One region of the Streptomyces sp. NPDC058697 genome, then DNA from elsewhere that is predicted to be linked to it. Evidence: predicted binding sites of a transcription regulator. Region 1 holds the regulator's gene; the other holds the start of a gene.
What was found. The regulator HspR, encoded in region 1, represses chaperone genes until heat shock. The targets are predictions, from matches to a motif close to TTGAGNNNNNNNNNCTCAA.
Positions count from the first base shown of each region.

Region 2: a site for HspR is predicted at 2,217-2,235, ahead of lon (endopeptidase La). Genes of this name have one in related genera too.

Region 1 is NZ_JBHXSU010000014.1:20,877-36,128, reverse strand. It holds gene dnaK (molecular chaperone DnaK) at 1-1,708, shown strand, start outside; gene grpE (nucleotide exchange factor GrpE) at 1,705-2,373, shown strand; gene dnaJ (molecular chaperone DnaJ) at 2,461-3,657, shown strand; gene ACFWXQ_RS29040 (heat shock protein transcriptional repressor HspR) at 3,665-4,132, shown strand; gene ACFWXQ_RS29035 (hypothetical protein) at 4,342-4,593, shown strand; gene lxmK (class V lanthionine synthetase subunit LxmK) at 4,710-5,828, shown strand; gene ACFWXQ_RS29025 (T3SS effector HopA1 family protein) at 5,825-6,850, shown strand; gene ACFWXQ_RS29020 (LxmA leader domain family RiPP) at 6,898-7,092, shown strand; gene ACFWXQ_RS29015 (LxmA leader domain family RiPP) at 7,165-7,347, shown strand; gene ACFWXQ_RS29010 (methyltransferase) at 7,484-8,497, shown strand; gene ACFWXQ_RS29005 (ABC transporter ATP-binding protein) at 8,491-9,381, shown strand; gene ACFWXQ_RS29000 (ABC transporter permease) at 9,378-10,610, shown strand; gene ACFWXQ_RS28995 (ABC transporter ATP-binding protein) at 10,638-12,482, shown strand; gene ACFWXQ_RS28990 (LLM class flavin-dependent oxidoreductase) at 12,578-13,519, shown strand; gene ACFWXQ_RS28985 (flavoprotein) at 13,516-14,199, shown strand; gene ACFWXQ_RS28980 (hypothetical protein) at 14,196-15,083, shown strand; gene ACFWXQ_RS28975 (M16 family metallopeptidase) at 15,101-15,252, shown strand, end outside.
Region 2 is NZ_JBHXSU010000018.1:108,065-123,316, forward strand. It holds gene lon (endopeptidase La) at 1-2,194, opposite strand, end outside; gene ACFWXQ_RS33320 (hypothetical protein) at 2,408-3,289, shown strand; gene ACFWXQ_RS33325 (rhomboid-like protein) at 3,228-4,145, opposite strand; gene ACFWXQ_RS33330 (spermidine synthase) at 4,324-5,037, shown strand; gene ACFWXQ_RS33335 (response regulator transcription factor) at 5,150-5,887, shown strand; gene ACFWXQ_RS33340 (ATP-binding protein) at 6,274-7,338, shown strand; gene ACFWXQ_RS33345 (multifunctional oxoglutarate decarboxylase/oxoglutarate dehydrogenase thiamine pyrophosphate-binding subunit/dihydrolipoyllysine-residue succinyltransferase subunit) at 7,635-11,438, shown strand; gene fxsT (FxSxx-COOH system tetratricopeptide repeat protein) at 11,521-14,538, opposite strand; gene ACFWXQ_RS33355 (aKG-HExxH-type peptide beta-hydroxylase) at 14,608-15,252, opposite strand, start outside.

The sequences.
Region 1 (15,252 bases):
CGCCAAGCGCCAGGCGGTCACGAACGTGGACCGGACCATCCGCTCGGTGAAGCGTCACATGGGCACGGACTGGTCCATCGAGCTCGACGGTAAGAACTTCAACCCGCAGCAGATGAGCGCGTTCATCCTGCAGAAGCTGAAGCGCGACGCCGAGGCGTACCTGGGCGAGAAGGTCGCGGACGCGGTCATCACCGTCCCGGCGTACTTCAACGACTCCGAGCGTCAGGCGACGAAGGAGGCCGGTGAGATCGCGGGCCTGAACGTCCTGCGCATCGTGAACGAGCCCACCGCGGCGGCTCTCGCGTACGGCCTCGACAAGGACGACCAGACGATCCTCGTCTTCGACCTCGGTGGCGGCACGTTCGACGTGTCCCTCCTGGAGATCGGTGACGGCGTCGTCGAGGTGAAGGCCACGAACGGCGACAACCACCTCGGTGGTGACGACTGGGACCAGCGCGTCATGGACTACCTGGTCAAGCAGTTCTCCGCGGGCCACGGCGTGGACCTGGGCAAGGACAAGATGGCCCTCCAGCGCCTCCGCGAGGCCGCCGAGAAGGCCAAGATCGAGCTGTCCAGCTCCACCGAGACCTCGATCAACCTGCCCTACATCACGGCGTCCGCCGAGGGCCCGCTGCACCTGGACGAGAAGCTCACGCGCGCCCAGTTCCAGCAGCTGACGGCCGACCTCCTGGAGCGCTGCAAGACGCCGTTCCACAACGTCATCAAGGACGCGGGCATCCAGCTCAGCGAGATCGACCACGTCGTTCTCGTCGGCGGCTCCACCCGTATGCCCGCCGTCGCCGAGCTCGTCAAGGAGCTGACCGGCGGCCAGGACGCCAACAAGGGTGTGAACCCGGACGAGGTCGTCGCCATCGGCGCCGCCCTCCAGGCCGGTGTCCTCAAGGGCGAGGTCAAGGACGTCCTGCTCCTCGACGTGACCCCGCTGTCCCTCGGCATCGAGACCAAGGGAGGGATCATGACCAAGCTCATCGAGCGCAACACCACGATCCCGACCAAGCGGTCCGAGATCTTCACGACGGCCGAGGACAACCAGCCGTCCGTGCAGATCCAGGTCTACCAGGGCGAGCGCGAGATCGCGGCGTACAACAAGAAGCTCGGGATGTTCGAGCTGACCGGTCTGCCGCCGGCCCCGCGCGGGGTCCCGCAGATCGAGGTCGCCTTCGACATCGACGCCAACGGCATCATGCACGTGACCGCGAAGGACCTCGGCACGGGCAAGGAGCAGAAGATGACCGTCACCGGCGGCTCCTCGCTGCCGAAGGACGAGGTCGACCGGATGCGCCAGGAGGCCGAGCAGTACGCGGACGAGGACCACCGTCGCCGCGAGGCCGCCGAGTCCCGCAACCAGGGCGAGCAGCTCGTCTACCAGACGGAGAAGTTCCTCAAGGACAACGAGGACAAGGTCCCCGGTGACGTCAAGACCGAGGTCGAGTCGAGCATCGAGGAGCTGAAGACCGCTCTCAAGGGCGAGGACACCACCGAGATCCGTACGGCCACCGAGAAGGTCGCCGCCGTCTCCCAGAAGCTCGGCCAGGCGATGTACGCGGACGCGCAGGCGTCGCAGGGTGCCGCGGGCGCCGAGGCCCCGGGTGCCGACGCCGGCGCCGGTGCCAAGGCCGCCGACGACGACGTCGTGGACGCCGAGATCGTCGACGAGGACCGTGACCGCAAGGACGGTGCCGCGTGACAGAGGAGACCCCGGGCTTCGACGAGCAGCCCGACGTCCCCTCCGGCGCCACCCCTGAAGACGCCGAGCCGAAGCCGGCCCCCTCCGTGGAGGAGGGGGCGGCCCAGGCCGGGGACGCGGCAGCAGCAGCACAGATCGCGGGCCTCACCGCCCAGCTGGACCAGGTGCGTACGGCGCTCGGCGAGCGCACGGCGGACGTCCAGCGGCTCCAGGCCGAGTACCAGAACTACCGCCGCCGGGTCGAGCGCGACCGGATCGCGGTCAAGGAGATCGCCATCGCGAACCTCCTGACCGAGCTCCTGCCCGTGCTCGACGACATCGGCCGCGCGCGGGACCACAGCGAACTGGTCGGCGGCTTCAAGTCGGTGGCCGAGTCGCTGGAGACCGTCGCGGCGAAGATGGGTCTGCAGCAGTTCGGCAAGGAGGGCGAGCCCTTCGACCCGACGATCCACGAGGCCCTGATGCACAGTTACGCACCGGACGTCACCGAGACGACGTGCGTGGCGATTCTGCAGCCGGGGTATCGCTTCGGCGAGCGCACCATCCGCCCCGCGCGGGTGGCCGTCGCCGAGCCGCAGCCGGGCGCGCAGACGGTCAAGGGCGACGAGACGGACGCGACCCAGGCGGCCGACGACAAGGAGAGCGGTGGCCCGGACGAGGGCTGACGTGAAACAGGGCGTACGCGCGCCCGTATGCAGCACGAACACCAGGCGCGTACGTGACAGTGGCGTGCGGAAGGAGGGGCGTCGAGGATGAGCACCAAGGACTTCATCGAGAAGGACTACTACAAGGTCCTCGGCGTCCCCAAGGACGCCACCGAGGCCGAGATCAAGAAGGCGTACCGGAAACTCGCCCGCGAGTACCACCCGGACGCCAACAAGGGGAACGCGAAGGCCGAGGACCGCTTCAAGGAGATCTCCGAGGCGAACGACATCCTCGGGGACCCCAAGAAGCGCAAGGAGTACGACGAGGCCCGCGCCCTCTTCGGCAACGGCGGGTTCAGGCCGGGGCCCGGCGCCGGAGGCGGCAACTTCAACTTCGACCTGGGCGACCTCTTCGGAGGCGGCCCCGGTCAGGGCGGAGCGGGCGGCCAGGGCGGCGCCGGCGGCTTCGGCGGCGGTATCGGTGACGTGTTCGGCGGGCTGTTCAACCGCGGTGGCGCCACCACCGGCACGCGTACGCAGCCGCGGCGCGGCCAGGACATCGACACCGAGGTCACGCTCAGCTTCACCGAGGCCGTGGACGGGGCGACCGTTCCCCTCCGCATGACCTCGCAGTCCCCCTGCAAGGCCTGTTCGGGCACCGGCGACAAGAACGGCACACCGCGCGTGTGCCCGACCTGCGTCGGCACCGGCCAGGTCGCGCGGGGCTCGGGCGGCGGCTTCTCGCTGACCGACCCGTGCCCCGACTGCAAGGGCCGCGGCCTGATCGCGGAGCACGCGTGCCTGGTCTGCAACGGCTCGGGGCGCGCCAAGTCGTCCCGCACCATGCAGGTCCGTATCCCGGCCGGGGTGTCGGACAGCCAGCGCATCCGGCTCCGCGGCAAGGGCGCACCGGGCGAGCGGGGCGGGCCGGCGGGCGATCTGTACGTCACCGTGCATGTGGACGCCCATCCGGTCTTCGGCCGCAAGGGCGACAACCTCACCGTCACCGTCCCCGTCACCTTCACGGAGGCGGCGCTCGGCGGCGAGGTCCGCGTGCCCACGCTCGGGGGACCCCCGGTCACCCTGAAGCTGCCCCCGGGCACACCCAACGGCCGTACGATGCGCGCCCGTGGCAAGGGCGCGGTCCGCAAGGACGGCACCCGCGGGGACCTGTTGGTCACCGTCGAGGTGAGTGTCCCCACGGACGTGACGGGGAAGGCTCGTGACGCGCTTGAGGCGTATCGCGAGGCCACCGCGGACGAGGACCCGCGGGCGGAGCTGTTCCAGGCCGCGAAGGGAGCATGAGGACACCATGGACGCAACCGGACGCCGTCGACAGAGTTCTTATTCCGCATATGAGCTGACGGAAGAAACACCGGTGTACGTCATCTCGGTGGCCGCCCAGCTCTCCGGCCTGCACCCGCAGACCCTGCGCCAGTACGACCGCCTCGGCCTGGTCTCCCCCGACCGCACGGCCGGGCGCGGCCGCCGCTACTCGGCCCGTGACATCGAACTGCTGCGCACCGTCCAGCAGTTGTCGCAGGACGAGGGCATCAACCTCGCCGGCATCAAGCGCATCATCGAACTGGAGAACCAGGTCGCCGCGCTCCAGTCCCGCGTCGCGGAGATGGAAGCGGCCCTGGACGGCGCGGCGGCCGCGATGCAGCAGCGCGAGGCCGCCGTCCACGCCTCGTACCGCCGCGACCTGGTCCCGTACCAGGAGGTCCAGCAGACGAGCGCGCTGGTGGTGTGGCGCCCGAAGCGACAGCAGTCGGACTGACACCGCCCGACTGACGCCCGCACGCGCAGCCCGTAGAAGGGGCCCGGAGGTTCACCCGAACCTCCGGGCCCCTCCACGTTTTCCGGCTCCCACCGACCGGGCGGCTGCATCAAGCTGACCACCGCCTGCATGAAAATGACAGCGTTTTCTGTGGAGTGCGTGCCTGGACGCTGACAAAGTCTTGGGCAGAGGGAATTTTAGGGGGAGCAGTGAACAGGAATTTCCATTCAGTCGTTTCCAAGACCGGTGTCCGCGTTGTATTCGCAGCCGGAGCAGCGCTGTTGATCGCCGGTTCGCCGATGATGTCCGGAAGTGCCTTTGCGGAAGAGCGGAACACGCCTGGCGTCCATTCCGCCGCAGCTGTTGGTGAGCGTCCTTCCGACGCAGTCGCACATCTGCTCTCCGCGATCCAGGAGAACGTTCTTCCGCTGCTCCCCGTGCAGGTCAATGGCTGGCAGTAGAAATCCATTCATCGGCAGCGGGATGCCATTTGCCGGCAGCGACTCGCTATTTGATGCCAGTAGCTCTTTCGAGCCAGTGGTCTGTCGAGTCAACTCTCCGAATTCTGTGAGGGCTTGTGGGGAAGAGCAGTGCGGCGACGTTCAAGCCGCGAGATCTGGACGAGGTCCCGTCGGTGGACGCGCTCCTCGTCGAGCTGGGGACCGGGGCCTTCGTCAGGGACTCCCTGACGGCGCCGGTCGGCCGTAACGACTCCTGGGCCGGCGCCACCACCGGTGGGCGGAAGGTCTTCGTCAAGCACCTGATCGGGCCCGAAGCGGACGTCAGGGCCCGGATGCGCCGGTTGCTCTCCTTCGAACGCTTCGCCGAAGGGCTGCCGACGGCCGCGCTGCGCGGTCCGGCGTTCCTCGGCGGTGACGAGTCGGCGGGGCTGGTGGCGTACGACTATGTCGAAGGCGCGCGCAGCGGCGCGGAGTTGATGATCGACGAGAGCTTCGGCCCGGAACTCGCCGAGAACGTCGGCAGGGCGATCGGGCTGCTGCACGAGGCGCCGGTCCCCGACTTCGAGGAACTCGACCAGTCCCCGCCGCCGCATCCTCCGCTGAGCTTTCTGCAGGGGCTTCCGCTACCGGTGTTCGAGTCCCTGAGCTTCGCGGAACTGCAGGGGTGGCGGCTGATGCAGACCGACGAGGTGCTGGTCAAGGCCATCGGGGAGCTGCGGGCCCGGGAGCGGGAAGCACCCCGGGTGCCGTCCCACTGCGATGTGCGCGTCGACCAGTTCCTGGTCACGGGCGACGACTTCCTGGTGACGGACTGGGAGGAGTTCCGACTGGCGGACCCAGCCCGTGACGTCGGCGCGTTCGCCGGGGAGTGGTTGCACCGTTCGGTTCTCGACATCGTCACCACGCGGGGCGACTCGGTGTTCCTGGACGTTGAGTTGACACACGAGGCGGTGCTCAGCCGCGGCGTGCAGAAGATGCAGCGCCTGCTGCCGCTCGTGCGCGGCTTCTGGCACGGCTACCGGCAGGTGCGGCCGGGGATGGACGCCGCGCTTGCCACCCGGGCCACCGCCTACGCCGGCTGGCATCTGCTGGACCGTTTGATGGCCGGCGCGTCGAGGACGTCCAGGCTCTCCGGCATCGAGCGGGCAGCCGCCGGCATCGGCAGGGCGGCACTGGTCAGCCCAGAGAGGTTCGTGACCACGCTCGGATTCGAGGAACGTGAGGAAGCCGCATGAGTGAGGGTCTCGTCGAAGCCGCGCCCGGCCCACTGCCGCCAAGGCTGCGGGACGCCCTCGGCCGGGTGAGTGTCGCCCCCGACCGCTCCCGCGCGTGGGTCGACGACCGGGAGATCGAGGCGGACAGCCCACGGGAGATGCGCCGGCTGCTGGCCGAGGCGTTGTACGACATCCTGCACGCGGGCCAGTTCGTGGCGAAGGGGGCGCTGTCCTTCCGCCTGCGCGACGAGGCGTTCGAACGTGTCCTCGGCGCGGCGGTGCCGCACGAGCGGAGCACCGCCCGTGCGCGGGTGCATGTTCCTCCGGCCGAGAGCGGGGGCACGGCGGCGCGCGCCCTGGTCGAGTGGGACGGGGTGCGGGTGTGGGTGCCGGCAGAGAGCATCGGGGAAGACGGCCCGCTCACCGCGGGCCAGGTGGTGACACTCGACGTGCCCGCGCGTCGGCCCGCTCTGTCACCCGGGTTCTTCGTGGTGGACGGCTCGCTGCCGCGCAACCCGCACCGTGAACTTCTGCGCGTCTACGTCCACATAGCGCGCTGGGAGGACGCCGCTCCGGTCTGGGCGAGGACCCTCGGTCATCTTGAGGAGCGTGGGATCGCGTATCGCTCGAAGATCCTCTCGGCCAAGGCTCTGTATCCCCGGCGGGACGCCCTGGTGGTCTACCTGGGGCAGGAGTCGTGGCAGCGGGTGCCCGAGCTGGCCGAAGCACTGCGAGGGGTGCCCGGCATCGGGCGGGAGACCTCGGTCTTCGCCGAGCCGGTGGCCCGCGGTATCGCCGTGGCCCGGGAACCCGAGGACGACCGCCCCGGCATGTCCGGCCTGAGCTTCGGACAGCACCGGGCCACTGCCCTGGCCCGTGCCCTGCTCGACAGCGCGGCGGACGGAACGCCCGTGGAGCAGACGGTCGGAGCCCGGTTCGCCGAGGCGGGAATCGATCCCGCCGATCCGGCGCGGAACAGCGCCTCCCCTGAACTTCCGGCGGCGCCCGAGGGCTCGCCGGAATCAAACCTCGCGTCTGCCTGAGTCGACGGCACGGCACGGGAATCGAATATCGAGAAAAGGAGAAATCGATGGACAAGTCCATGGCCATTATGGAGCTCGTCTCGCATTACGACGCCTACGCGGATGTCGACGAGTTGAACATTTCGGCGGCGGCCGATGCTCCGGCGACGACTCCGGTCTGTGCGGCCAGTGTTGCCAGTTCCACCTGGTGTGCCGCGTCGGCGAGTGCGGTCAGTGGTGCCACGTACGAGCTGACCTGCTGATCGTCGGCTCTCAAGTCTGCCGGTGAGTGCCGGTGGTGCTCCGCGAGGAGCGCACGAAGAGAGGGAGATCTCATGGAGAAGACCACCGCGATCATGGAGCTGATGGCCGGTTATGAGGCCTACAGCGATGTCCGTGAGCTGAATGTGACGGCCGTCGCCGAGGCGCCCGCCACTTCGCCCGCCTGCATCGCCAGCGCCACCGCCAGCTTCGTCGCCAGCCAGTTCTCGGCCAGGACGATCAGCGGCGGCTGCTGATCGTGGCTCGCCGGTCGGCCGGCCGCGGACCATCCCCCGTACCCGCGGTCGGCCGCCCGGCGGTCTTCCCCTCTCCCCCTCTTCACCTTCCGCCCGATCAACCTCGTTCATCCGCACACCAGATGGGAACCGACCGATGGCGCACCAACCGGACCGCGGAGATCTGCTGGAGATGGCGGACCTCCTGACGCCCGCCGCGATCCGTGCCGCGGCCACCCTCCGCATAGCGGACCATCTCGGTGCCGGGGGCACCGATGTGGTGAAGCTGGCAGAACTCACCGGAACCCGCCCGGACCTGCTGGACCTGCTCCTGCGCCACCTCGTGGCGAGGGGAGTGCTGCGGCGGGACGACGGCGGCGTGTACGCCGTCACCGAGTCCGGTGAGCGGCTGCGCGCGGACCATCCGGCAAGCCTGCGAAGCCACTTGACGATGGACGGCCTCCACGGTCGGTCCCACCTGGCCCTCGTGAACATCCTGCACACGGTGCGCACGGGTGAGCCCGCGCATGCCACCGTCTTCGGGCGCGGCTACTGGGAGAGCGTCAACGAGGACCCCGCCTTCGTCGAGGCGCTGGAACAGGGCGACAGCGGCCCGCAACTCGGCTGGGGCGCCGAACTGATCCTCGAGAGTTACGACTGGACCCGGTCCGAACGAGTCGTTGACGTGGGAGGCCACACCGGCGCCATCCTCAGGGAGCTGCTGCGTCAACAACCCCACCTGCGCGGCACATTGGTCGACCTGCGGAACGTGGCCGACGTCGCCCGCCGCAGATTCGCCGCCGCCGGTCTCGGTGACCGGGCCGAGGTCATGGTGAGCAGCTTCTTCGATCCCTTGCCCGCGGGCGGTGACGTCTACCTGCTGTCCGCGATCCTCGCCGACTGGTCCGACGAGCGGGCCACGGCGATCCTGCGCCGCTGCGCCGAGGCCGCGGGTTCCTCGGGGAAGGTCCTGCTCGCCGAGGTGAACCTCCAGGTACCGCGGGAGGAGCCGGAGTCGGCGGCCCTGGAGCTGTGGCTGCGGGCCACGATGCCCGCCCCCGTGCGCACCGTCGACCAGTTGAAGACCCTGGCCGCGGCCGCGGGCCTGCGTGTGACGTGGGAGGGCCCGGCGACTCCCGTACGGTCGATTCTGGAGTTCTCGCCGTGCTGAGCTTCGACACCGTCAGCAAGAGCTTCGGTGACCGCCGTGTCCTGGACGGGCTGACGTTCGCCGTACGACCCGGCGAACTCTTCGGGTTCTGCGGGGCCAACGGCGCGGGCAAGACCACCGCGATGCGGATCGCCCTCGGCGTGGCCGAGGCGGACTCGGGCACGGTGAGCTGGAACGGCGCCGAGGTGAACGCGCACTCCCGCCGATGCTTCGGATACATGCCGGAGGAGCGAGGCCTCTACGCCAGGATGACGCCCCTCGACCAACTGGTCTACTTCGGGCGGCTGAGCGGCGTCCGGCCACGAGAGGCCCGGCGGCGTGCCGCGGAGTGGATCGAGCGCCTGGGTGTGGTGGCAGGCCCCAAGGACGCCCTGGAGAAGCTGTCCCTCGGCAACCAGCAGAAGGTCCAGCTGATCGCCGCGCTCATCCACGATCCGGCCGTCCTGGTTCTCGACGAGCCGTTCTCGGGGCTCGACCCGGTGGCGGTGGACGCGATGGCCGAGGTACTCCTCCAGCGTGCCCGTGAAGGAGCGCCGGTCGTCTTCTCCAGCCACCAACTGGAGCTGGTGGAGCGGCTGTGCGACCGAGTCGGGATCCTGCGCGGCGGCCGCCTGGTGGCCGAGGGAACCGTGAGCGAGCTGCGCCGCGACGCCGGTCCCGGGAGGCTGCGTCTGTCGGTGACGGACGTACCGCCGGCGTGGGCGCAGGGTCTCTCCGGGGCGCGGGTGCTGGCCGAGGAGGACGGCGTCACCACGCTGGAGCTGGACTCCGACCGGGCGGCACGGGAAGCCCTCGCCGTGGCACAGGCCGTGGGGCGAGTGGAGTACTTCGGCCGGCACGAGGCCGCGCTGGCCGACATCTTCCGCGAGGCGGTGGCCGCATGAGCAGGGACGCGCACACGCAGGGACGTACGGACCCGCGGGCCCTGCCGGAGCGCACCGGGGGCAGGCGCACGGACCTGGAGCTGATCAGGATCGTCGCCGCCCGCGAGGTCACCGGGCAACTGCGCAACAAGGCCTTCTGGGCGTCGGTGATCGTGACCGTCGCGATGATGTGCCTGTCGTTCTCGCTGACCGGCGTCATCAAGGGCGACGCCGAAGGTCCCCCGGCGGTGGGCGTCGTCGGGGAGCGGAGCACCGTCGCCGCGGCGCTCCGGCACCAGGCCACGGTCAAGGAGTACGCGAACGCGGCCGGTGCCCGGACGGCCGTACGGGACAAGACGCTCGATGCCGCGGTGCTGCCCGGCGGCGAGGTACTCGTGCTGCGGAACCTGCCGGACGACCTGGGACGCGTGATCCAGCAGGCCGAGCAGACGGCCCGCCATGTCGAGCGGTTGAACGCCCTCGGCGCGGCGCCGGGCGAGGCCGAGCGCGCGCTCGCGCCACCGCTGTTGCGCGTCAGCGCCCTCGACGCGGACGCGGCCGAGACCCAGGAGCGGACGATGACCGCGGGCATCGGTGTGTTCCTGCTGTTCGTCCTGATGCTGATCTCCGGTCTGGGTGTCGCCCAGGGAGTCGCGGAGGAGAAGTCCAGCCGCATAGTCGAGGTGCTGCTCGCGAAGGTCCGGGCCTGGCATCTGCTGGCGGGCAAGATCGTGGGCCTCGGTGCGGCCGCCCTGGTGCAGATCCTGCTGATGACGACCGCGACCCTGATCGCGGCGATCGGCTTCGGCGTGCTCAGGGCACCGCTGGGCGCCGTCGGTACCGCAGCCAACCTTCTGCTGTGGTTCGTCCCCGGCTACGCCCTGTTCGTGACCCTCTACGCGGTGGCCGGCGCGCTGGTCTCCCGCCAGGAGGACGTCAACCACGTCATCGGGCCGGTGAACATGCTCCAGATGCTGAGCCTGGCCGGTCCGGCCCTGGCGGTGCGCGGCGGTCCGGACGACTCGCTGCTGACGATCGTGTCGATGGTGCCGGGACTGTCGTGGGCCGCGATGCCGATGCGGATGGCGGTCACCCAGGTGCCGTGGTGGCAGGTGGCCGTGGCGTTCGCGCTGATGCTCCTGGCGATCGCCGTCCTGGTCCGCGTCGGCGGCCGTGTCTACCGCGGGGGCCTGCTCAGGTACGGCGGAATCGTCAAGGTCAGGGAGGCCCTGCACGGTGCGGCGCACTGACGGCGGGGCCAGGAGGGGGAGTTGGGCATGAGGAAAGCGAAAGACGTACAGGACGCCGACATGGCCATGGACGCCGAGGGACCGCCGCCGTTGCGAGTCCTGCGGGAACTGGCCCACGGCAAAAGCGTCCAGGTCGTCGTCATCGGCCTGCTGGCGCTGGTCTCCACCGGGGCGACGCTGGCGCTGCCGATGGTGGTGGGCAGGCTGCTCGCCGTCATCCAGCGTGGCGAGAGTCCCACCCTGTGGGTGCTGGCGATGGTCGGAGCCGGCTTCGGTTCGGCCGCCGCCGGGGCGCTGGCCGCATATCTGCTGGGCCGGATGGGCCAGCAGTTGATCCGCGAGCTGCGCGTCCGCACCATGAGGCACTCCCTCGACCTGCGGCTGGGCGACGCACAGAGCGAGGGCCCCGGCAATCTCGTGGCCCGGCTGACCGCCGACGCGGCCATGGTCAAGAACCTCATCGACATCGGCCCGATCCAGTTGCCGATGGCCGGAGTCACGGTGCTGGGCACGCTGGTGATCATGGGGCTGCTCGACTGGGTCCTGCTGCTCATCACGGTGGCGGCCTTCCTCGTCGCCGTGGGGCTCATCACCCTGGTCGTCAAGGGCCTGCGCCGTAAGTACACGGCCGTCCAGGGAGAGGTCGCGGAACTGGCCCAAGGCTTCGTCGCCGCGCTCGACTCACTGACCATCATCAAGGCCTACCGGGCCGAGAAGATCGTCGGCGACCGGCTGGCGGACCGTGCCTCGAAGGTGGCCCAACTGTCGACCGGGGCGGCCCTCATGGAGTCCCTGATGGTTCCGATCATCAACCTCGGCCAGCAGATCGCGCTGGTCAGTGTGGTGATCGGCGGCGGCAGCCGGATGCTCGACGGCCACCTCACCCTGGCCGACTTCGTCGCCTTCCTGCTGTATCTGCTCCAGCTCACCGCTCCCCTGATCATGGCGGCGTCGGGCGTGAGCGGCCTGCAGATGGGCCTGGTCGCCAGCAAGCGGTTCGACGAGTTGTTCGCGCTGCCGACGGAGACGTCGGCCCGTGCCGCCCTGCCGGTCTCCGGGCACACGGGGCCGGACCACGGGGCGGACCTCAAGGCCGACCGTGCCTCCGTGGCCGTACGTTTCGAGAACGTCGTCTGCGGATACGGCGACCGCCCGGTGCTGCGGGAGGCCGCACTGACTGTCCCCGCGCGCGGTCTGACCGCGATGGTCGGACTCTCGGGATCGGGCAAGACGACGACACTGGGCCTGATCGAGGGCTTCATGGAGCCGGACTCCGGCCGGATCGAGGTGCTGGGGCGCGCCCTGTCCCACTGGCCGCTGGCCGAGTTGCGCTCCCGGATCGCGTACGTGGACCAGTCCTGCACCCTGCTGCAGGACACCGTCCGGGAGAACCTGCTGCTGGGGCGCGAGGACGCACCGTCCGACCCCGTGCTGCTGGCCGCCCTCGACCGGGTCGGCCTGGCGGAGGAGATCCGACAGCTGCCGCAGGGCCTGGACACGGTCCTGGGCGGTGCGGTCAACCTGTCCGGCGGGCAGCGTCAGCGTCTGGCGCTGGCCCGGGCGGTGCTGGCCGACGCCCGGCTGGTGCTCCTCGACGAGCCGTCCTCGCACCTGGACTCCGTCAACGAACAGAAACTGCGGGACGTGGTGGACGACATGGCTGCCGACCGTGCCGTCCTGGTCGTCGCCCACCGCATCTCCACCGTTCAGCACGCCGACCACGTGATAGTGCTCGACGCCGGCCGGGTGGTGGATCAGGGCACCCACCTCGGGCTCCTCGACCGCTGCCCCGACTACGCCGACCTGGTGAGCGGGCAGGTACTCAGCACCTCGTCCCGCGAGCCGGCCCGGCCCGTCGGGAGCCGAGCATGACACCGGCCGGAAACCGCCCCACGACACCGGCCGGGAGCCGCCCCGTGAATGACCGATCCACGCGCCACCGATCCATGACCAGGTACTCCGTTCTCATGCCGTTCGCCCCGCCACGGCCCGAGCAGATCCTGCCGTATGCCGCACTCACGCAGTGGAGTGGAGCGCACCGGCTGTGGCAGGGCCAGGCCATGCTCAATCAGCCGCACCAGGCCTTCACCTATGCCGCCGCCGCGGGCTTCCGGGTCCCGGTCGGACTCGGCGTGACGCTCATGCCGTTCACCCACCCCTACGAGGCCGCGCTCCAGGCCCAGTCGGTGGCGGTGGCGACCGGGCATACCGTGGTGGCGGGCTTCGGACCGGGCGCGGCGGTGCTGCAGCGCAGCATGTGCGGTGCCCCCTACCGCAGCCCTCTGACCGCGTCGCGCGAGTACCTCACGGCCGTACGCGGCCTGCTCGACGGCGAGTTGGTCGAGCAGGACGGCGAGTACTTCACCTGCCACGGCAAACTGCTTCCGGTGCCACGGCCCTCCATCGAGGTGGGACTCGGGGTGCTGCGGCCGGGGATGGCCCGGCTGGCGGGCGAGGTGGCCGACACGGCCATCACCTGGCTCACACCGGCCGCCTATCTGCGCGACACCATCGTTCCGGCCCTGCGTGAGGGCGCCGAGGCCGCGGGGCGTCCTGTCCCGCGGCTGGTGTCCATCGTCCCCGTCGCCCTGGCCGGCCCGGACCGTGACCCGGCCACCCTGGCGCTGGCGAGCAACATCGGTCATCTCCGGCTGCCGCACTACGTCGACATGCTGCGCCGCTCGGGCATCGACACCGACAGCTCCGACCCGGCCGCGGGTGCCGCCGCACTCGTGGAGGGGCGGGCCTTCCTGTACGGGGAGCCGAAGATCCTCGCCGAGGAGTTCGCGGCGTTCCAGGAGGCGGGGGTCGACGAGATCGTGCTGAACGTGACCGGGGTGAACGGTACGTACGGCGGCCAGGTCGCGTTGCGCGAGCTGGAGACGATCCTCGCGGAGGTGACGTCGTGACGGACTCCCGCCTCCCGGGGACCAGGGCGCCGGATGCCCAGGTGCCCGATCTGAACGTCGAGCGGCTGCTCGTGGTGACCGCCGGTTCCGCCTTCGCGACCGGGATGCCGTACTGGATCGACTGGCTGCGGCTGTCCTATCCGGAGCTGGCCGTCAAGATGGTGCTCACCCGCAGCGCCCAGCGCTTCGTCACGCGCCAGGCGCTGGCCGGGCGCCTGCACCGGGGTGGCGAGGTGCTGCTCGACGAGTGGCCCGAGCACGAGGGAACGGCCCGGCACGTCGAGCTGGCCGAGTGGGCCCAGGCGGTCGTGGTCTATCCCGCGACGTTCCACTTCGTCGCCCGGCTGGCGCTGGGTCTGGCCGACTCGCCCGCGTTGCTCGCCTGCCACTGCACCCGGGCCCCTGTGGCGGTGGCCCCCGCCCTGCCACCGGGCGGACTGGAAAGCGCGGCCTTCCAGACGCACTGGGCCACGCTGGCAGCCCGTCCCAACATCGTTCTCGCCCCGCCGCACCCCGGCGTCAGCCTGACCACCGGTCGCGCCGACGCATGGGTGCCACCCCTGTTGCCGGAGGTCATCGACATGCTGGAACGGCGCCGTGCCGAGTTGGAGGCCGACCCTCCGCACAGGGAACCACCCACCGTCCCGGCCGAGTTCGCCGCAGACCTGGCTCGCCCGTGAGCGGGCGTGAGGCTGCTCCGGAGATGACGGCGTACGGCACCGATCTGCTGCATACCTCGGTTCGCGCCGTATCCGGCGGCCATGAATGGACGAGGACCACCGGCCCGTTGGCGCCCGCGCCCTTTCAGCCCGTCACCGGTGCCGGTCCCACCCACCGGCCGGTGGCGGCCGGCCGGGACGGGGCCGCCCGTCTGGCGTTCGGCCGGGCCGAGGGCCAGGGCCGGGTCTACACGGTCGCGGGCGGGGAATCGGTGGCGAACCGGCTGCTGTCCGGCGGCCCACTGCCGCAGTTGCGGGAGCCCCTGCGAGGGCTCGGTCTCGCGCTGCGTCAGCTGCACGCGGAAGGTCCGCCGTCCGCCGGGGAGGGGTTGGGTCCGCCCCGGGGCCTGGTCCGGCTCGACACCTGGCTGACGGGACGTGCGCCGGTCGCCCGCGCCGCGTACGTGGGTGCCGAACTGCAGCACCGCCTGGGGGCCGAGCGCTGGTTCCGTGTCACCACCTGGTGCCGGCGGGTCGCCGAGGACACCGACGTGACTCTGGTGCACGGCGCGCCGGGGCTCGGTTCGCTGGTTGCCGGGGGCGACGGCCCTGCCGCCCTGCTGACGGGTGAGGACCTCGCCGCGGCTCCCTGGTACTTCGACCTGGGCTGGGTGCTGGGCGAACTGGTCGAGCTGAAATGGCAGCTGGGCGGCGACCAGCAGGGCTGGCAGCTGCTCCTGGAGGCGCTCTTCGAGGGGTACGGGCGGGCCGTCGGCACGCAGTGGAACCGCGCGGCGGCGCTGCGCATTCTGCTGCACGTCCACGACATCGCCGCGTACGTCGGCTGGCACACGGCAGGGTTCGACCACTACGCGACGTTCCTGATGTTCCTGATCGATCTGTGAAGCGGGAGATGCACGTCATGAGCACCGACAATCCGCACCCCGGGCTGCACGGATTCACCCTGCCGAACGGGCTGCGTGTGGTGCTGGACAGCCGGTTCCCGCAGCCGCGCGTGGCGGTCGCCGTGCACTACGGCACCGGGTTCCGGTCCGAACCGCCGGGCCGCGAGGG
Region 2 (15,252 bases), on a different contig from region 1:
CCCGGCCGGTGAGCGAGACCTCACCCGTCATGGCCACGTCCGTACGGACCAGGCGGCCGGACAGGAGCGAGGCGAGGGCCGTCGTCATGGTGACGCCGGCGCTCGGGCCGTCCTTCGGGACCGCGCCGGCCGGGAAGTGGATGTGCGCACCCCGGTCCTTCAGATCACCCACCGGCAGTTCGAGCTCGGCTCCGTGGCTCCTCAGGAAGGAGAGCGCGATCTGCGCCGACTCCTTCATGACGTCACCGAGCTGACCGGTGAGGGTCAGACCCGACGCGCCCGTCTCCGGGTCGGCAAGCGACGCCTCCACGAAGAGGACGTCTCCGCCCGCGCCCGTGACCGCGAGGCCCGTCGCCACGCCCGGCACCGCGGTGCGGCGCTCGGCCGGGTCCTGGGCGGACTCGGGCACGTGGTGCGGCCGTCCGATCAGCGCGCGCAGATCGTCGGCGCCGACCGTGAACGGCAGTTCCCGCTCGCCGAGTTCGTGCTGCGCCGCGACCTTGCGGAGCAGCCGTGCGACGGACCGCTCCAGGGTGCGGACGCCCGCCTCCCGTGTGTACTCGCCGGCCAGCTTGCGCAACGCGCTCTCGTCCAGGGTGACTTCGGCCTTCTCCAGACCGGCCCGCTCCAGCTGACGCGGCAGCAGGTGGTCCCGGGCGATGACGACCTTCTCGTCCTCGGTGTAGCCGTCCAGCCGCACCAGCTCCATACGGTCGAGCAGGGCCTCCGGGATGGCTTCGAGCACGTTGGCCGTGGCGAGGAACACCACGTCGCTCAGGTCGAGTTCGACCTCCAGGTAGTGGTCCCGGAAGGTGTGGTTCTGCGCCGGGTCCAGGACTTCGAGCAGCGCCGCGGCCGGGTCGCCGCGGAAGTCTGAGCCCACCTTGTCGATCTCGTCAAGCAGGACCACCGGGTTCATGGACCCGGCCTCCTTGATGGCCCGCACGACCCGGCCGGGCAGCGCGCCGACGTACGTACGCCGGTGTCCGCGGATCTCCGCCTCGTCCCGTACGCCGCCCAGGGCGACCCGGACGAACTTGCGGCCCATGGCGTGCGCGACGGACTCGCCGAGGCTGGTCTTGCCGACGCCGGGAGGCCCGACGAGCGCGAGCACGGCGCCACCGCGGCGGCCGCCCACGACACCCAGACCCCGGTCGTTGCGCCGCTTGCGCACGGCCAGGTACTCGGTGATCCGCTCCTTCACGTCGTCCAGGCCGGCGTGCTCGGCGTCCAGGATCGCCTTGGCACCCTGGATGTCGTACTCGTCCTCGGTGCGCTCGTTCCAGGGGAGCTCCAGGACGGTGTCCAGCCAGGTGCGGATCCAGGAGCCCTCGGGCGACTGGTCGCTGGAGCGCTCCAGCTTCTCGACCTCCTTGAGCGCGGCCTCGCGGACCTTCTCGGGGAGGTCGGCGGCCTCGACGCGGGTCCGGTAGTCGTCGGACTCCTCGCCCTCCGCCTCGCCGTTCAGCTCGCGCAGCTCCTTGCGGACGGCCTCCAGCTGGCGCCGCAGCAGGAACTCGCGCTGCTGCTTGTCCACGCCTTCCTGTACGTCCTTGGCGATGGACTCGGCGACATCCTGCTCGGCGAGGTGCTCGCGCAGCTGCTCGGTGGCGAGCTTCAGCCGGGCCACCGGGTCGGCGGTCTCCAGGAGCTCGACCTTCTGGGCGGTCGTGAGGAACGGCGAGTAGCCGGAGTTGTCGGCGAGCGCGGACACGTCGTCAATGGCCTGGACGCGGTCCACGACCTGCCAGGCGGCACGCTTCTTCAGCCAGTTGGTGGCCAGCGCCTTGTACTCCTTGACCAGCTCGGTCACGGCGCCGGGCAGCGGGTCGGGCACGGTCTCCTCGACCTGGACGCCCTCCACCCACAGAGCGGCTCCGGGGCCGGTCGTGCCGGCGCCCACGCGCACCCGGCCGCGACCGCGGATCAGGGCGCCGGGGTCGCCGTCGGCGAGGCGGCCGACCTGCTCGACCGTGCCGAGCACGCCCGTGTTCGCGTACGTCCCGTCGATCCGCGGAACAAGCAGCACCCTCGGCTTGCTTCCTCCACTGGAGCGCGCGGCGGCCTGTGCGGCCTCCACCGCGGCGCGTACGTCGGCGTCGTTGAGGTCCAGGGGCACCACCATGCCGGGCAGCACGACCTCGTCGTCGAGCGGCAGCACGGGCAGAGTGAGCGGTTCGGACGTCAAAGTCATGATCTCCCCTTCGGCATTCAAGTTGAGCTATGCCGACTCAATGCATGTGAGCCTCCGATTGTTCCCCAGACGCTGTTCGCTGTGAGCGATCGCGTCGCCGAATGCCGGTGAACGTCTCGCCCGGCCGGTGCGTCACAGGTGCAGCGTTCGGATTCCTTGTCCGTTCCAGTCGTCTGCCTCGGGGGCATCATGTGGACCGCTCGACTGCGTAGGTTGCTCGTCGTCACAGGCCTGTTCGTCACAGCGGCCGTCGGAGTCTCCGGATGCGGGGACAAGTACGCCGACGGCGGCTCACAGCACGACCCGGCCCGTACCGCGGAACGCGCGCGTCAGGTCTCCGACGCCTGGGAGGGCTCGGAGGCCGCGCGAGTGTGGCGTGAGGGCTACTTCCCGCTGGGGGACCCGGTCCGGCTGCCCGAGGGGGCGTTCCACAACGACGCCGACAAGCAGGCGTACGAGCGTCAGAACTTCGAGGTCCGCGGTTCCCTGCCCGGCGCCCCGTCGAAGAAGGGTGAGGTCCGCTGGCGGAGCGGCGGCTCGCTGGCGGTTCCGGTCGTCTCCGCGCGGGATGCGTACGAGAAGGTCGGCGGGGCTTCCAGTCCCGGGCCCCGGCTCGTCGTGACCGGTGCGCGGCTCGGGGAGATGACGATCCACACCAGCCGGGGGTCGGCGACGGTGCCCGCCTGGCATTTCACGATCAAGGGCTACGACACGCCGCTCAAGCGCGTCGCGGTCGTCCCCTCGAAGCTTCCCAGGCCCCCGGTCAAGCCCGTCCGGGACCTGACGTCCGACCTGTGGGAGCTCGCCGGACTGGACTCGGTGTCGCGGGACGGCCGGACCGTCGTCCTGCGCGCCCACCACGGGTCCTGTGACGACGGCCCCGGCGTCGCCGTGCTGGAGAGCAAGGACAACGTGGTGTTCTCCGCCTGGTTCCGCAACCCCTCCGACGGTCCCTGCACAGCGGACCTGCGCGCGAAGAAGGTGACCGTGAAACTGGACCGGCCGGTCGGCGAACGCATGCTCCTCGACGCGTTCACGGGCAGGCCCGTGCCGTACGAGGGGTCTCCGTGGACCCGGTCATCGTCCTGGAGCTGACCCGTCGCAGCAGCGGCCAGGTGGCCACCCCTATGGCCAGGGCCATCAGGTGTCCCCAGTTCGTCATCGGATCCGTGAAGGCGATCAGGTCGCCGACGACCATCCAGCCGAACACCGCGAGCACGGTCCGGCGCAGCCAGGGCGTCAGCAGCCCGGCCAGCGCGCCGACGCTCGCGGCGACGCCGAAGCTGATGCCGTAGTCGTAGCGGTGGAGCGAGCTCTCGGGCAGATGCCCGGCGAGGACGGAGAGGCCGACGGGTATCTCGGTGGCCAGCGTCGCCAGGCCGTGGCCCAGCAGGAAGACGCCCGCCGTACGCCACCCGCCGATCCGCCGCTCCAAGGCGGTGAGCACCAGCAGAAAGGCGATCACGTACACCGAGGTGAGGCCGCCCGCGATCCACAGCGCGCTGGCCACCAGCACGCGCACCGGCGACTGCGCCAGATGCGCCACATCGGTACTGGACGCCTGGAGCACCCGGTCCATCAGGTCCGGATCCGCGTACTCGGCGACGAGAGAGGTCACCGCGAGGACGACCGCGTACCCGAAGGTGAAGGGGGTTCCGGTGGGCGTGGGCAGCAGCCGCCAGGGCCGCACGCGGCGAGGGGGCGCCGTCAGGGGCCGGGCACTCCCGGCACCGGCGGACGCGCTCCCGGCGACAGCGACGTGCGCGCTCTCGACGGCGAGAGGCCGCTGCCGCGGAATGCCGTCGAGCCCCGCGGCGGGAGCGGCGTACGGATCGACGGCGCGAACGGCGTCCGGACCGGCGGTGGAGGCGAAGGGGGCGGACGCTGCGGAGGGGGCGGAGGGGGCAGCGGGGTTCGTCGTCTCCGCGCCGCTCGTCTCAGGCCTTTTCACCGTGGGGGCTCCTTCCGTCACCCCCACCCTCAGCTTCGCACGGCCGGGCTGTCTGTGACGGGCGCCACGGAAGGGCCGATTCACAGCCGTCTCTGATGGTCGGGCGCGGCCCCGGCGCAACTCGGATGCCCGGCGCAATTCAGCTGCTCGTGTCGGGGGAAGTTGCCAGGATGGCCGCATGAGCAGCTCGCACGACACCTCTTACGACGCTTCCCATGGCGCTTCCTACGGCGCCCCTGAAGTCATCGACCGTCGCGAGGGGCCGCACGGCGAGGTCGTGCTCCGCCGTCACGGCGGGCTGCTGCAGATCATCGCCAACGGCTGTTTTCTCATGGACACCTCCGACGGACGCTCGGAGAGACGGCTGGTCGAGGCCGCGCTCGGCGTGCTGGACGGACGGCCGGGGCCCGACGTCCTGATCGGCGGCCTGGGCGTCGGCTTCTCGCTCGCACACGCGGCCGCCGAGCCGCGCTGGGGCCGGATCGCCGTCGTCGAACGGGAGCGGGCCATCATCGACTGGCACCGGGCCGGGCCGCTCGCCGGGCTTTCGTCGCCGGCGCTCACGGATCCGCGCACGGAGATCATCGAGGCGGATCTCGTCGCATACGTCAATGAGACGTCCGACACGTACGACGCGCTGTGCCTCGACATCGACAACGGACCCGAGTGGACCGTCACGGAGGGCAACGAAAACCTCTATTCGGCGGCCGGACTCGCGGCGTGCGCAAGGGTGTTGAGGCCCGGCGGGGTACTGGCCGTGTGGTCCGCCCAGCCCTCGTCTGATTTCGCAAGAACCTTGGGGAATGCCGGGTTCCGACAGGTGCGTACCGAAGAGATCCCGGTTGCCCGGGGCGTTCCGGACGTCGTGCATCTCGCGATCGGGCCTGGATAGCCGAGCGGCGGTCACTGCCCGTACTCTGCTGACCTGACGCCGATCATTCAAGCGTCAAGCGCAGTCATGGAACCACCCCACTGGTTCCGGAAAGCACACTCAGGGGCGGGCGATGGAGCAGACACACACCTCCCAGAACGGCGCGGCGGCCACGCCGGGCGCTCAGCGCCGGGTACTGGTGATCGAGGACGATCCGACGATCGTGGACGCCATCGCCGCCCGTCTGCGTGCCGAGGGATTCCTCGTGCAAACGGCGGGTGACGGGCCGGCCGCCGTCGACACGGCCGAGGCATGGCAGCCGGACCTGCTGATCCTGGACATCATGCTGCCCGGCTTCGACGGCCTGGAGGTCTGCCGGCGGGTGCAGGCGGCCCGTCCCGTGCCGGTGCTGATGCTCACCGCGCGCGACGACGAGACGGACATGCTGGTCGGGCTCGGCGTGGGCGCCGACGACTACATGACGAAGCCGTTCTCGATGCGCGAGCTGGCCGCTCGCGTGCACGTTCTGCTACGACGCGTGGAGCGCGCCGCGCTGGCCGCGTCGACACCGCGCTCGGGCATTCTGCGGCTCGGCGAGCTGGAGATCGACCACGCGCAGCGCCGGGTCCGGGTGCGCTCCGAGGACGTGCATCTCACGCCCACGGAGTTCGACCTGCTGGTCTGCCTGGCGAACACGCCGCGCGCGGTGCTCTCGCGCGAGCAGCTGCTGGCCGAGGTGTGGGACTGGGCCGACGCGTCCGGCACCCGCACTGTGGACAGCCACATCAAGGCGCTGCGCCGGAAGATCGGCGCCGAGCGCATCCGTACGGTTCATGGCGTGGGCTACGCGCTGGAGACCCCGACACCCTAGAGTCGGGCACCCTGGTTGAGGGGGCGGAAGTGATGAGCAGTATCGGTGCGTGGCGCAGGAGCGTGCTGGCGGGTGCGGGTTCCCGTTCGCCGTTCGGCAGGCGACCGGGCCCGGGCAGGCGCTCGGGTACGGGTTCCCACACCGGCTCGGACTCGGGGCCGCATGCCGGCTCGGGTACGGGTGCGTTCGTCGGCCCCGGTCCGGATTCACCGCCCCATACCGGTGTCGGTAGCGGTATCAATGCCGGTACCGGTTCGGGCTCGGTGTCCGGTTTGAGCCCGGCGCCCGATTCGAGCGTGGCTTCCGGGACGGGCCCCGCCTCCGCGGCGATGCCGGCCACCGGTACCGCTTCCGCGGCCGTGTCGGCGACGGACACCTGGGGCGAGATGCGGCCCTTCTCGATCAAGACGAAGCTCGGCGCTCTGGTCGTCGTCTCGGTCTTCATCACCACCGGTCTGCTGATGATCGCGGTGCGCACCGAGACGGAGCTGCGCTTCATCACGGTCTTCTCGGTGATCGCGACCCTGCTGATCACCCAGTTCGTGGCGCACTCGCTGACGTCCCCGCTGGACGAGATGAACACCGTGGCCCGGGGCATCTCGCACGGCGACTACACCCGCCGGGTCAGGGGCGCCGACCGCCGCGACGAACTGGGCGACCTGGCCCAGACGATCAACCGCATGGCCGACGACCTGGAGGCCCAGGAGCGCCAGCGCAAGGAACTCGTGGCGAACGTCTCCCACGAGCTGCGCACCCCCATCGCCGGACTGCGCGCGGTCCTGGAGAACGTGGTGGACGGTGTCTCCGCCGCCGACCCCGAGACGATGCGTACGGCCCTGAAGCAGACGGAGCGGCTGGGGCGGCTCGTGGAGACGCTTCTCGACCTCTCCCGCCTGGACAACGGCGTCGTACCGCTGCGCAAGCGCCGCTTCGAGGTGTGGCCGTACCTGTCCGGCGTGCTGAAGGAGGCCAACATGGTCGCCTCCGCGCGCGCGGGCATCGCCTCGGGCTCCGGCAGTCACACGCGTACGGACGTCCATCTGCACCTGGACGTCTCGCCGCCCGAGCTGACCGCGCACGCGGACCCGGAGCGGATACACCAGGTCGTCGCCAACCTCATCGACAACGCGGTCAAGCACAGCCCGCCGCACGGCCGCGTCACCGTGAAGGCCAGGCGCGGCGAGGGACACGAGTCGCTGGACCTGGAGGTCCTGGACGAGGGGCCGGGCATCCCGCGCTCGGAGTGGCACCGGGTCTTCGAGCGGTTCAACCGCGGCGGCGTGGCCGCCCCGCACGGTCCCGGCAGCGACGGCGGTACGGGCCTCGGGCTCGCGATCGCCCGCTGGGCGGTGGATCTGCACGGCGGCCGGATCGGTGTGGCCGAATCCCCGCGTGGCTGCCGGATCCAGGTCACTCTTCCGGGCGTGCCTTCGCTTGACAGGTTGACGTAGGGTTCAAATCGAGAGCCCAAGATCCATGTGTGAAACGTGTGATCGGGCAGCAGGACACGTGTCATCGCGCGGTCCTCGTACGGAGGCTCGGCCTTTCGGGGCCGCAGTCCTGACCCGACGTGTCGGTTCCGCATCGGAACCTCGCTTGTTTCCCGCCATTTCCACCACCGAAACACGCTTTTCGATGTGACTTACGCGACGATGACCAGGCCCGGCCTGACCTACGCGGTCCGGGAGGCGTAGCCTTTATTCCCGCTGTCCATCACCTTGTGAAGCGGAAGAGGGCGGTTGCCGCCGTGTCGCCACAGTCCCCCAGTAACTCGAGCACCTCGACCGAGGACCAAGCCGGGAAGAACCCCGCTGCTGCGTTCGGTCCCAATGAGTGGCTCGTCGACGAGATCTATCAGCAGTACCTCCAGGACCCGAATTCGGTAGACCGAGCCTGGTGGGACTTCTTCGCCGACTACAAGCCGGGCGGCGTAGCCGCCTCGGCCCCGTCGGGTGCCGCGGCCGCGGGGGCCGCGGGTACCACCACGGTCCCTCCGGCCGCACCTGCCGCGCCCGCGGCTCCGGCCCAGGCCGCTCCGGCCCAGGCCCCGGCCGCACCCGCGGCGCCGCAGCCCGCGGCCGCCGCACCGGCGAAGCCCGCCGCCGCTCCTGCCGCGGCTCCGGCGAAGCCCGCCGCGGCCAAGCCGGCCGCCGCGAAGGCCGCACCGGCGTCGGAGGCTCCCGCGGGCCCGGAGTACGTGACGCTGCGCGGACCGAGCGCCGCGGTCGCGAAGAACATGAACGCCTCGCTGGAGCTGCCCACGGCCACGTCCGTGCGCGCGGTCCCGGTGAAGCTGCTCTTCGACAACCGCATCGTCATCAACAACCACCTGAAGCGTGCCCGGGGCGGGAAGATCTCCTTCACCCACCTCATCGGCTACGCGATGGTGCAGGCCATCAAGGCCATGCCGTCCATGAACTACTCCTTCGTGGAGAAGGACGGCAAGCCGACGCTGGTCAAGCCGGAGCACATCAACTTCGGCCTCGCCATCGACCTGGTGAAGCCCAACGGCGACCGCCAGCTGGTCGTCGCGGGCATCAAGAAGGCCGAGACGCTGAACTTCTTCGAGTTCTGGCAGGCCTACGAGGACATCGTCCGCCGCGCCCGTGACGGCAAGCTGACGATGGACGACTTCACGGGCGTGACCGTGTCGTTGACCAACCCGGGCGGCCTCGGCACCGTCCACTCGGTCCCGCGTCTGATGCCCGGTCAGTCGGTCATCATGGGCGTCGGCTCGATGGACTACCCGGCGGAGTTCCAGGGCACGTCCCAGGACACCCTGAACAAGCTCGGCATCTCGAAGGTCATGACGCTCACGTCGACCTACGACCACCGGGTGATCCAGGGCGCCGCGTCGGGCGAGTTCCTGCGCATCGTCGCGAACTACCTCCTCGGCGAGAACGGCTTCTACGACGAGATCTTCGAGGCCCTGCGCATTCCGTACGAGCCGGTCCGCTGGCTCAAGGACATCGACGCCTCGCACGACGACGACGTCACGAAGGCCGCGCGTGTCTTCGAGCTGATCCACTCCTACCGGGTCCGCGGCCACGTCATGGCCGACACCGACCCGCTGGAGTACAAGCAGCGCAAGCACCCCGACCTGGACATCACCGAGCACGGGCTCACCCTGTGGGACCTGGAGCGCGAGTTCGCGGTCGGCGGCTTCGCCGGCAAGTCGATGATGAAGCTGCGCGACATCCTCGGCGTCCTGCGCGACTCGTACTGCCGCACCACCGGTGTCGAGTTCATGCACATCCAGGACCCGAAGCAGCGCAAGTGGATCCAGGACCGCATCGAGCGCTCGAACACCAAGCCGGAGCGCGAGGAGCAGCTGCGCATCCTGCGCCGGCTGAACGCGGCGGAGGCCTTCGAGACCTTCCTGCAGACGAAGTACGTCGGCCAGAAGCGCTTCTCCCTGGAGGGCGGCGAGTCCGTCATCCCGCTGCTCGACGCGGTCCTCGACAGCGCGGCGGAGTCCCGCCTCGACGAGGTCGTCATCGGCATGGCCCACCGCGGCCGCCTGAACGTCCTGGCGAACATCGTCGGCAAGTCGTACGCGCAGATCTTCCGCGAGTTCGAGGGCAACCTCGACCCGAAGTCGATGCACGGCTCCGGTGACGTGAAGTACCACCTGGGCGCCGAGGGCGTGTTCACCGGTCTGGACGGCGAGCAGATCAAGGTCTCGCTGGCCGCCAACCCCTCGCACCTGGAGGCGGTCGACCCGGTCCTGGAGGGTGTCGTCCGCGCCAAGCAGGACGTCATCAACAAGGGCGGCACGGACTTCACGGTCCTGCCCGTCGCCCTGCACGGCGACGCGGCCTTCGCGGGCCAGGGCGTGGTCGCGGAGACCCTGAACATGTCGCAGCTGCGGGGTTACCGCACCGGCGGCACGGTCCACGTGGTCATCAACAACCAGGTCGGTTTCACGGCGGCGCCCGAGTCCTCGCGCTCCTCCATGTACTCGACCGACGTGGCCCGCATGATCGAGGCCCCGATCTTCCACGTGAACGGCGACGACCCGGAGGCCGTGGTCCGCGTCGCGCGGCTGGCCTTCGAGTTCCGTCAGGCGTTCAACAAGGACGTGGTGATCGACCTCATCTGCTACCGCCGCCGCGGTCACAACGAGTCGGACAACCCGGCCTTCACCCAGCCGCTGATGTACGACCTGATCGACAAGAAGCGCTCGGTGCGCAAGCTCTACACCGAGTCGCTGATCGGCCGGGGCGACATCACCCTGGAAGAGGCCGAGCAGGCCCTCCAGGACTACCAGGGCCAGCTGGAGAAGGTCTTCACGGAGGTCCGCGAGGCGGCGAACGCGCCGGCCGAGGCCCATGTCCCGGACGCGCAGCCCGAGTTCCCGGTGACCGTCACCACGGCGGTCTCCCAGGAGGTCGTCAAGCGGATCGCCGAGTCCCAGGTCAACATCCCCGAGCGCGTCACCGTCCACCCGCGTCTGCTGCCGCAGTTGCAGCGCCGCGCGGCGATGGTCGAGGACGGCACGATCGACTGGGGCATGGGCGAGACGCTGGCCATCGGCTCCCTGCTCCTTGAGGGCACCCCGGTGCGCCTCTCGGGCCAGGACTCCCGCCGCGGCACCTTCGGCCAGCGCCACGCGGTGCTGATCGACCGGGAGACGGGCGAGGACTTCACCCCGCTCCAGTACATGTCCGAGGACCAGGCCCGCTACAACATCTACGACTCGCTGCTCAGCGAGTACGCGGCGATGGGCTTCGAGTACGGCTACTCGCTCGCGCGGCCGGAGTCCCTGGTCATGTGGGAGGCGCAGTTCGGCGACTTCGTCAACGGCGCCCAGACGGTCGTGGACGAGTTCATCTCGTCGGCGGAGCAGAAGTGGGGCCAGACGTCGGGCGTCACCCTCCTGCTCCCCCACGGCTACGAGGGCCAGGGCCCGGACCACTCGTCCGCGCGCCCGGAGCGCTTCCTCCAGATCTGCGCGCAGAACAACATGACGGTCGCGATGCCGACCCTCCCGTCGAACTACTTCCACCTCCTGCGGTGGCAGGTGCACAACCCGCACCACAAGCCGCTGGTGGTCTTCACCCCGAAGTCGATGCTCCGCCTCAAGGCGGCCGCGTCGAAGGCGGAGGAGTTCACGACGGGCGGCTTCCGCCCGGTCATCGGCGACGCGTCCGTGGACCCGTCGGCGGTCCGCAAGGTCGTCTTCACGGCGGGCAAGGTCTACTACGACCTCGACGGGGAGCGCATCAAGCGCGGCTCCACGGACACGGCCATCATCCGCATCGAGCGCCTGTACCCGCTCCCGGGTGCCGAGCTCCAGGCGGAGATCGCCAAGTACCCGAACGCCGAGAAGTACCTGTGGGCCCAGGAGGAGCCAGCGAACCAGGGTGCCTGGCCGTTCATCGCCCTCAACCTGATCGACCACCTGGACCTGGCGGTCGGCGCGGACGTTCCTCACGGGGAGCGGCTGCGGCGGATCTCCCGCCCGGCGTCCTCTTCACCGGCCGTGGGCTCGGCGAAGCGGCACCAGGCTGAGCAGGAGCAGTTGGTGCGGGAGGTGTTCGAGGCCTGACGGCTTCGCCACCGCGCAAGCACAAGGCCCGGCCCCGAGTCTGAGGACTCGGGGCCGGGCCCTTTTCCGTTGTCCGCCGTCCTCAGCCGAGATACGCCTCGAAGTCCCAGTAGGGCCGGGTGCGCTGGCGGGCCGAGATGGTGTGGGGGTGCTGGGCGCCCAGGGTGCGGGTGAGGGAGAGCAGGCCGTCCTCCTCCAGCTTCCCCGCCTCCTCCTGCTCCCGTGCCGCACGCAGATCCGCGGAGAGCGCCACCTGGCAGGAGAGGGTGAGCGGGTGCTCCTCGCCGAGCGAGTGCCGGGCGCGGCGGAGGGTGTCGCGGCTCAGCTCGACGGCGTCGGAGATACGGCCGTTGAAGTTGCGCGCGCTGGCCGCGTTGAGCGCACAGCCCAGCACCCAGGGGTGGTCGGGGCCGAGCGTGGCGGTGAGTCCGGCGAGCGCGGACTCGAACATCGACATGGCCTCGGCGCGTTCGCCGGCGGCCTGCATGACCAGGCCGGTGTTGGTGAGCATGCCGGTCGCGACGGGGTGTGCGGGGCCGAGGAGAGCGCGGTAGCCGGCTTCCGCCTCCGCGATCAGATCGCGTGCCTGGCTCAGGTCGCCGTGCTCCCGCAGGAAGTTGCCGTAGTTCGTCAGGAAGGACAGCGTGCGGTAGTGCTCCCGGCCGTGCAGCTGGACCAGTTGTTCCAGGAGGCTGACCATCGAAGGCCCGACGTCCTGCGTGTGGCCACCCTCGCGGCGACGGCACATGGCCAGTTGGGCGCGTGCCTCCAGGGTCTGCGGATGCTGTGCGCCGAGCACCTGCACGTGGAGCCTGACGACCGGCTCCTGGCGCGCGAGGGCGTCGCGGTAGCGGCCGAGGAGACGCAGACTGTGGGTGACCGCGTTGCCCGAGCTGAGGGTGTTGATGTGCCGGGCGCGCAGGACGCTCTCACGCCTGGCGAGGGTCTCCAGGTCGAGTTCGTACGCGTCCGTGTACCTGCCGAGGAGCCGGAGCCCGACGCCGAGATTGTGCCGGGCGACGAGGGTGGGCAGCTCGTGCTGGCCGAGCAGTCGACCCGTACCGTCAAGGACCTCGCGCTGCAGTTCGTACGCCTCCTCGTACCGACCGAGGTGGCGCAAGCTGGTGGCCACAGCACCCTTCGTGGTCAGCTCGCCGAGTTCATTGCGCTGCGGCGCGGACTGCAGCTTCTCCAGGACGCCACGGTCCAGTTCGTACGCATCGCGGAATCTGCCGCTGGCCCGCAGAATGTGGCCCTCTTGGTTGATCAGGTCGAGCATGGGCTGGGCCAGCCGGTCCATGGAACGGTCCCAGCGGTCGTGGATCCGCTGAGCCAGATCCAGTCCGGCGTTGAACTCCCCGCTGCGCAGGCAGTAGCGCAGGCAGTTGAGGACGGCCTCCTGCACCCGGGGGATGTCGCTGCCCAGCGCGCCGGACGGTTCCAGGTGCGGAAGCAACTCCGCGTATCGAGGCCAGTTCCTGCTGTCCACGGGGTTGCCCGGGTCGGCCTCCGCGAGGAGGGTGCGGACGGCACTGCGGTGGATGGCGCGGCTGTCTTCACTGGCCAGTTTGGAAACGATGTCGTGAACCAGCCGGTGCATGTGCACGGACTCCTGGTGCGGGCCCATCTCCGCGCCGGCGGGGCCGCGGGTCTCGCGGGTGAGCACCGAGTAGTTGACCAGCGTGTCCAGGGCCCGGGTCCAGGCGGGCAGGTCGGTGGCCATCCATCGCAGTTCCTCAGGGAGATCGGCCTGCGGGTAGGCGCGAATGAGGCCGAGCGGGATGCGTCCGGGTGCGAACGACGTACACAGGCTCAGCACGTCGATTGCCTGCGGCTGCGAACGACGCAGCCGGTTGAGCAGTATCGACCAAGAGGTCATGGACGACTGCGGGAAACCCTCGCCGGTGGCGGGCTCGTCGACGGTCGACAGCTTGCGTTCGCGGACCATCCGCAGATACTCGGGCACTTCCATGCCGGACTCACCGAGCCAGGAGGCGGCCTGTACGAGCGGCAGCGGAACGTCGCCGAATTCCACGGCCACCTCGTCGGCCTCCTCCGCGGTGATGTGCGGGGCGCGGCGCATGAGGTAGCCGGTGGACTCCGCGCGCAGGAAGGCGGGAATCTCGAGGATTTCCGTGTGCTCGCTCCAGCCGCGGTTGCGGGAAGTGACCAGTACGTGCCCGGGTCCCTGCGGGAGCAGCGCGTCGATGCCGTCGGTGTCGTCCCAGCCGTCGAAGATCAGCAGCCAGCGGGAGTGCGGCTCCCCGCGCCGCAGGGCGTCCCGCACGGCACGAATGCGCTCGCCCGGCTCGCTGCCGCTGCGCAGACCGAGTTCCACGGCGAGTTCGCCGAAACGGTCACGCTGGATGTTGCGGTCGTCGGAGTTGATCCACCACACCATGTCGTAGTCGGGGCTGAAGCGGTGGGCGTACTCGGCGGCCAGCTGGGTCTTGCCGATCCCGGACATGCCGAGCAGTGTGCAGGCGGCGGCACCGCGCTCGGCGTCGGCGAGACGTTGGTGGAGGTTGGTGAGGAGATCGTCGCGGCCCGTGAACCGCGGGTTGCGACGAGGGACCTCTCCCCAGATCTCGGCGCGTGTCTCCGGATAGCGGAGCCGGGTGGGTGCCGCCCTCGTTGTACGACGCCGCTCCAGGCCGAGCCGGCTCAGCAGACGTTCCTCGGCCGCTTCCTCGCTCAGGCCCCACATGCTGGCCGGTTCGAGGACCGCGGTGGCCGGAAGCAGCGGTCGGTTCGTGAGATTGACGGCGGCGAAGCGGTCCGCGTGCGCGGCGACGAAACCGCGCAGGGCGTCGTTCCACTCACCCGCGGGGCGCGGGCCGAGCTCGAAGAACCAGTCGTTGAGGACGAGAAGCACCCGTCCGCTGGACAGCAGCAGGTCACCGAGCGAGTCCTCGAGCGGGACCTCACGAGGCGGGTCCCAGCGCTGCTGGGTGGCCCGGTTGCCGTGCCGTTCCAGACACTGAGCGATCCACGCCGCCCACGAGCGGTGGTAGCCCGGGAAGACCACCAGGAAGTGCTCCGGTGCCGCTGAGCCGCGGTCTGCCGCGCTCTCCCCGCCCGACCGCCGCTGTTCCGCCATCCCAAGCTCCCTGCTCCCGCTGTGTCGCACTCATTCACGTACCGAACGCGACCGATCTTGCACCCAGTGTCACCTGCGGATCCGGGCCGCCACGCCGAGACTCGCATGATGCCTGCCCATCTCCCGGGCGAACTCCCCTCCCGCAAAGGTCAGTTCATCGGATTCAAGCAGGATGGACAAGGCCTCGCTGACTCTCCCCCGATACGACTCGAACTGCTCCGCGGCCCGCTGCCGCCACTCTCCGGGAGTGGCAGGCCCATTCCATGCCCGCCACCAGAGATCGGTGAGAGCCAAGTGCGCGTACGCCCCCTGGAAAACCCCCGGGATGGGGCGCGGGTCCGGCCGCCATCCCACGCGGTGCAGGGTGTCCCCGTCCGGACGGAACAGGGGTATGAGCTCATGGAGGGAAGCCAGCTTGTTGTGATGGGCCTCGTGCACCAGGACTTCCGTCAACTTCGGTGCATCAGAGGGCAGTTGAGCGAGTACGGCGCCGGGAGCGGCCCGGAGTGTGGCGCTCATCGCGGCACCGCCGACGCTTTCCGACAGTGCCAGAGGTACCACGGCGCGCAGCACCGCCATGGTCTCGGCAGCACGCCCGGGGTGGGTCGCCGAGAGCAGCTCATGAGCCTCGCGCCAGCGTTGCGCCCAGAGCCCGTGGGCGGAGAGCGGCCGCTCAGCCGCGGGTAACGCCGCAGGGCCGATCCCTCGTGGCAG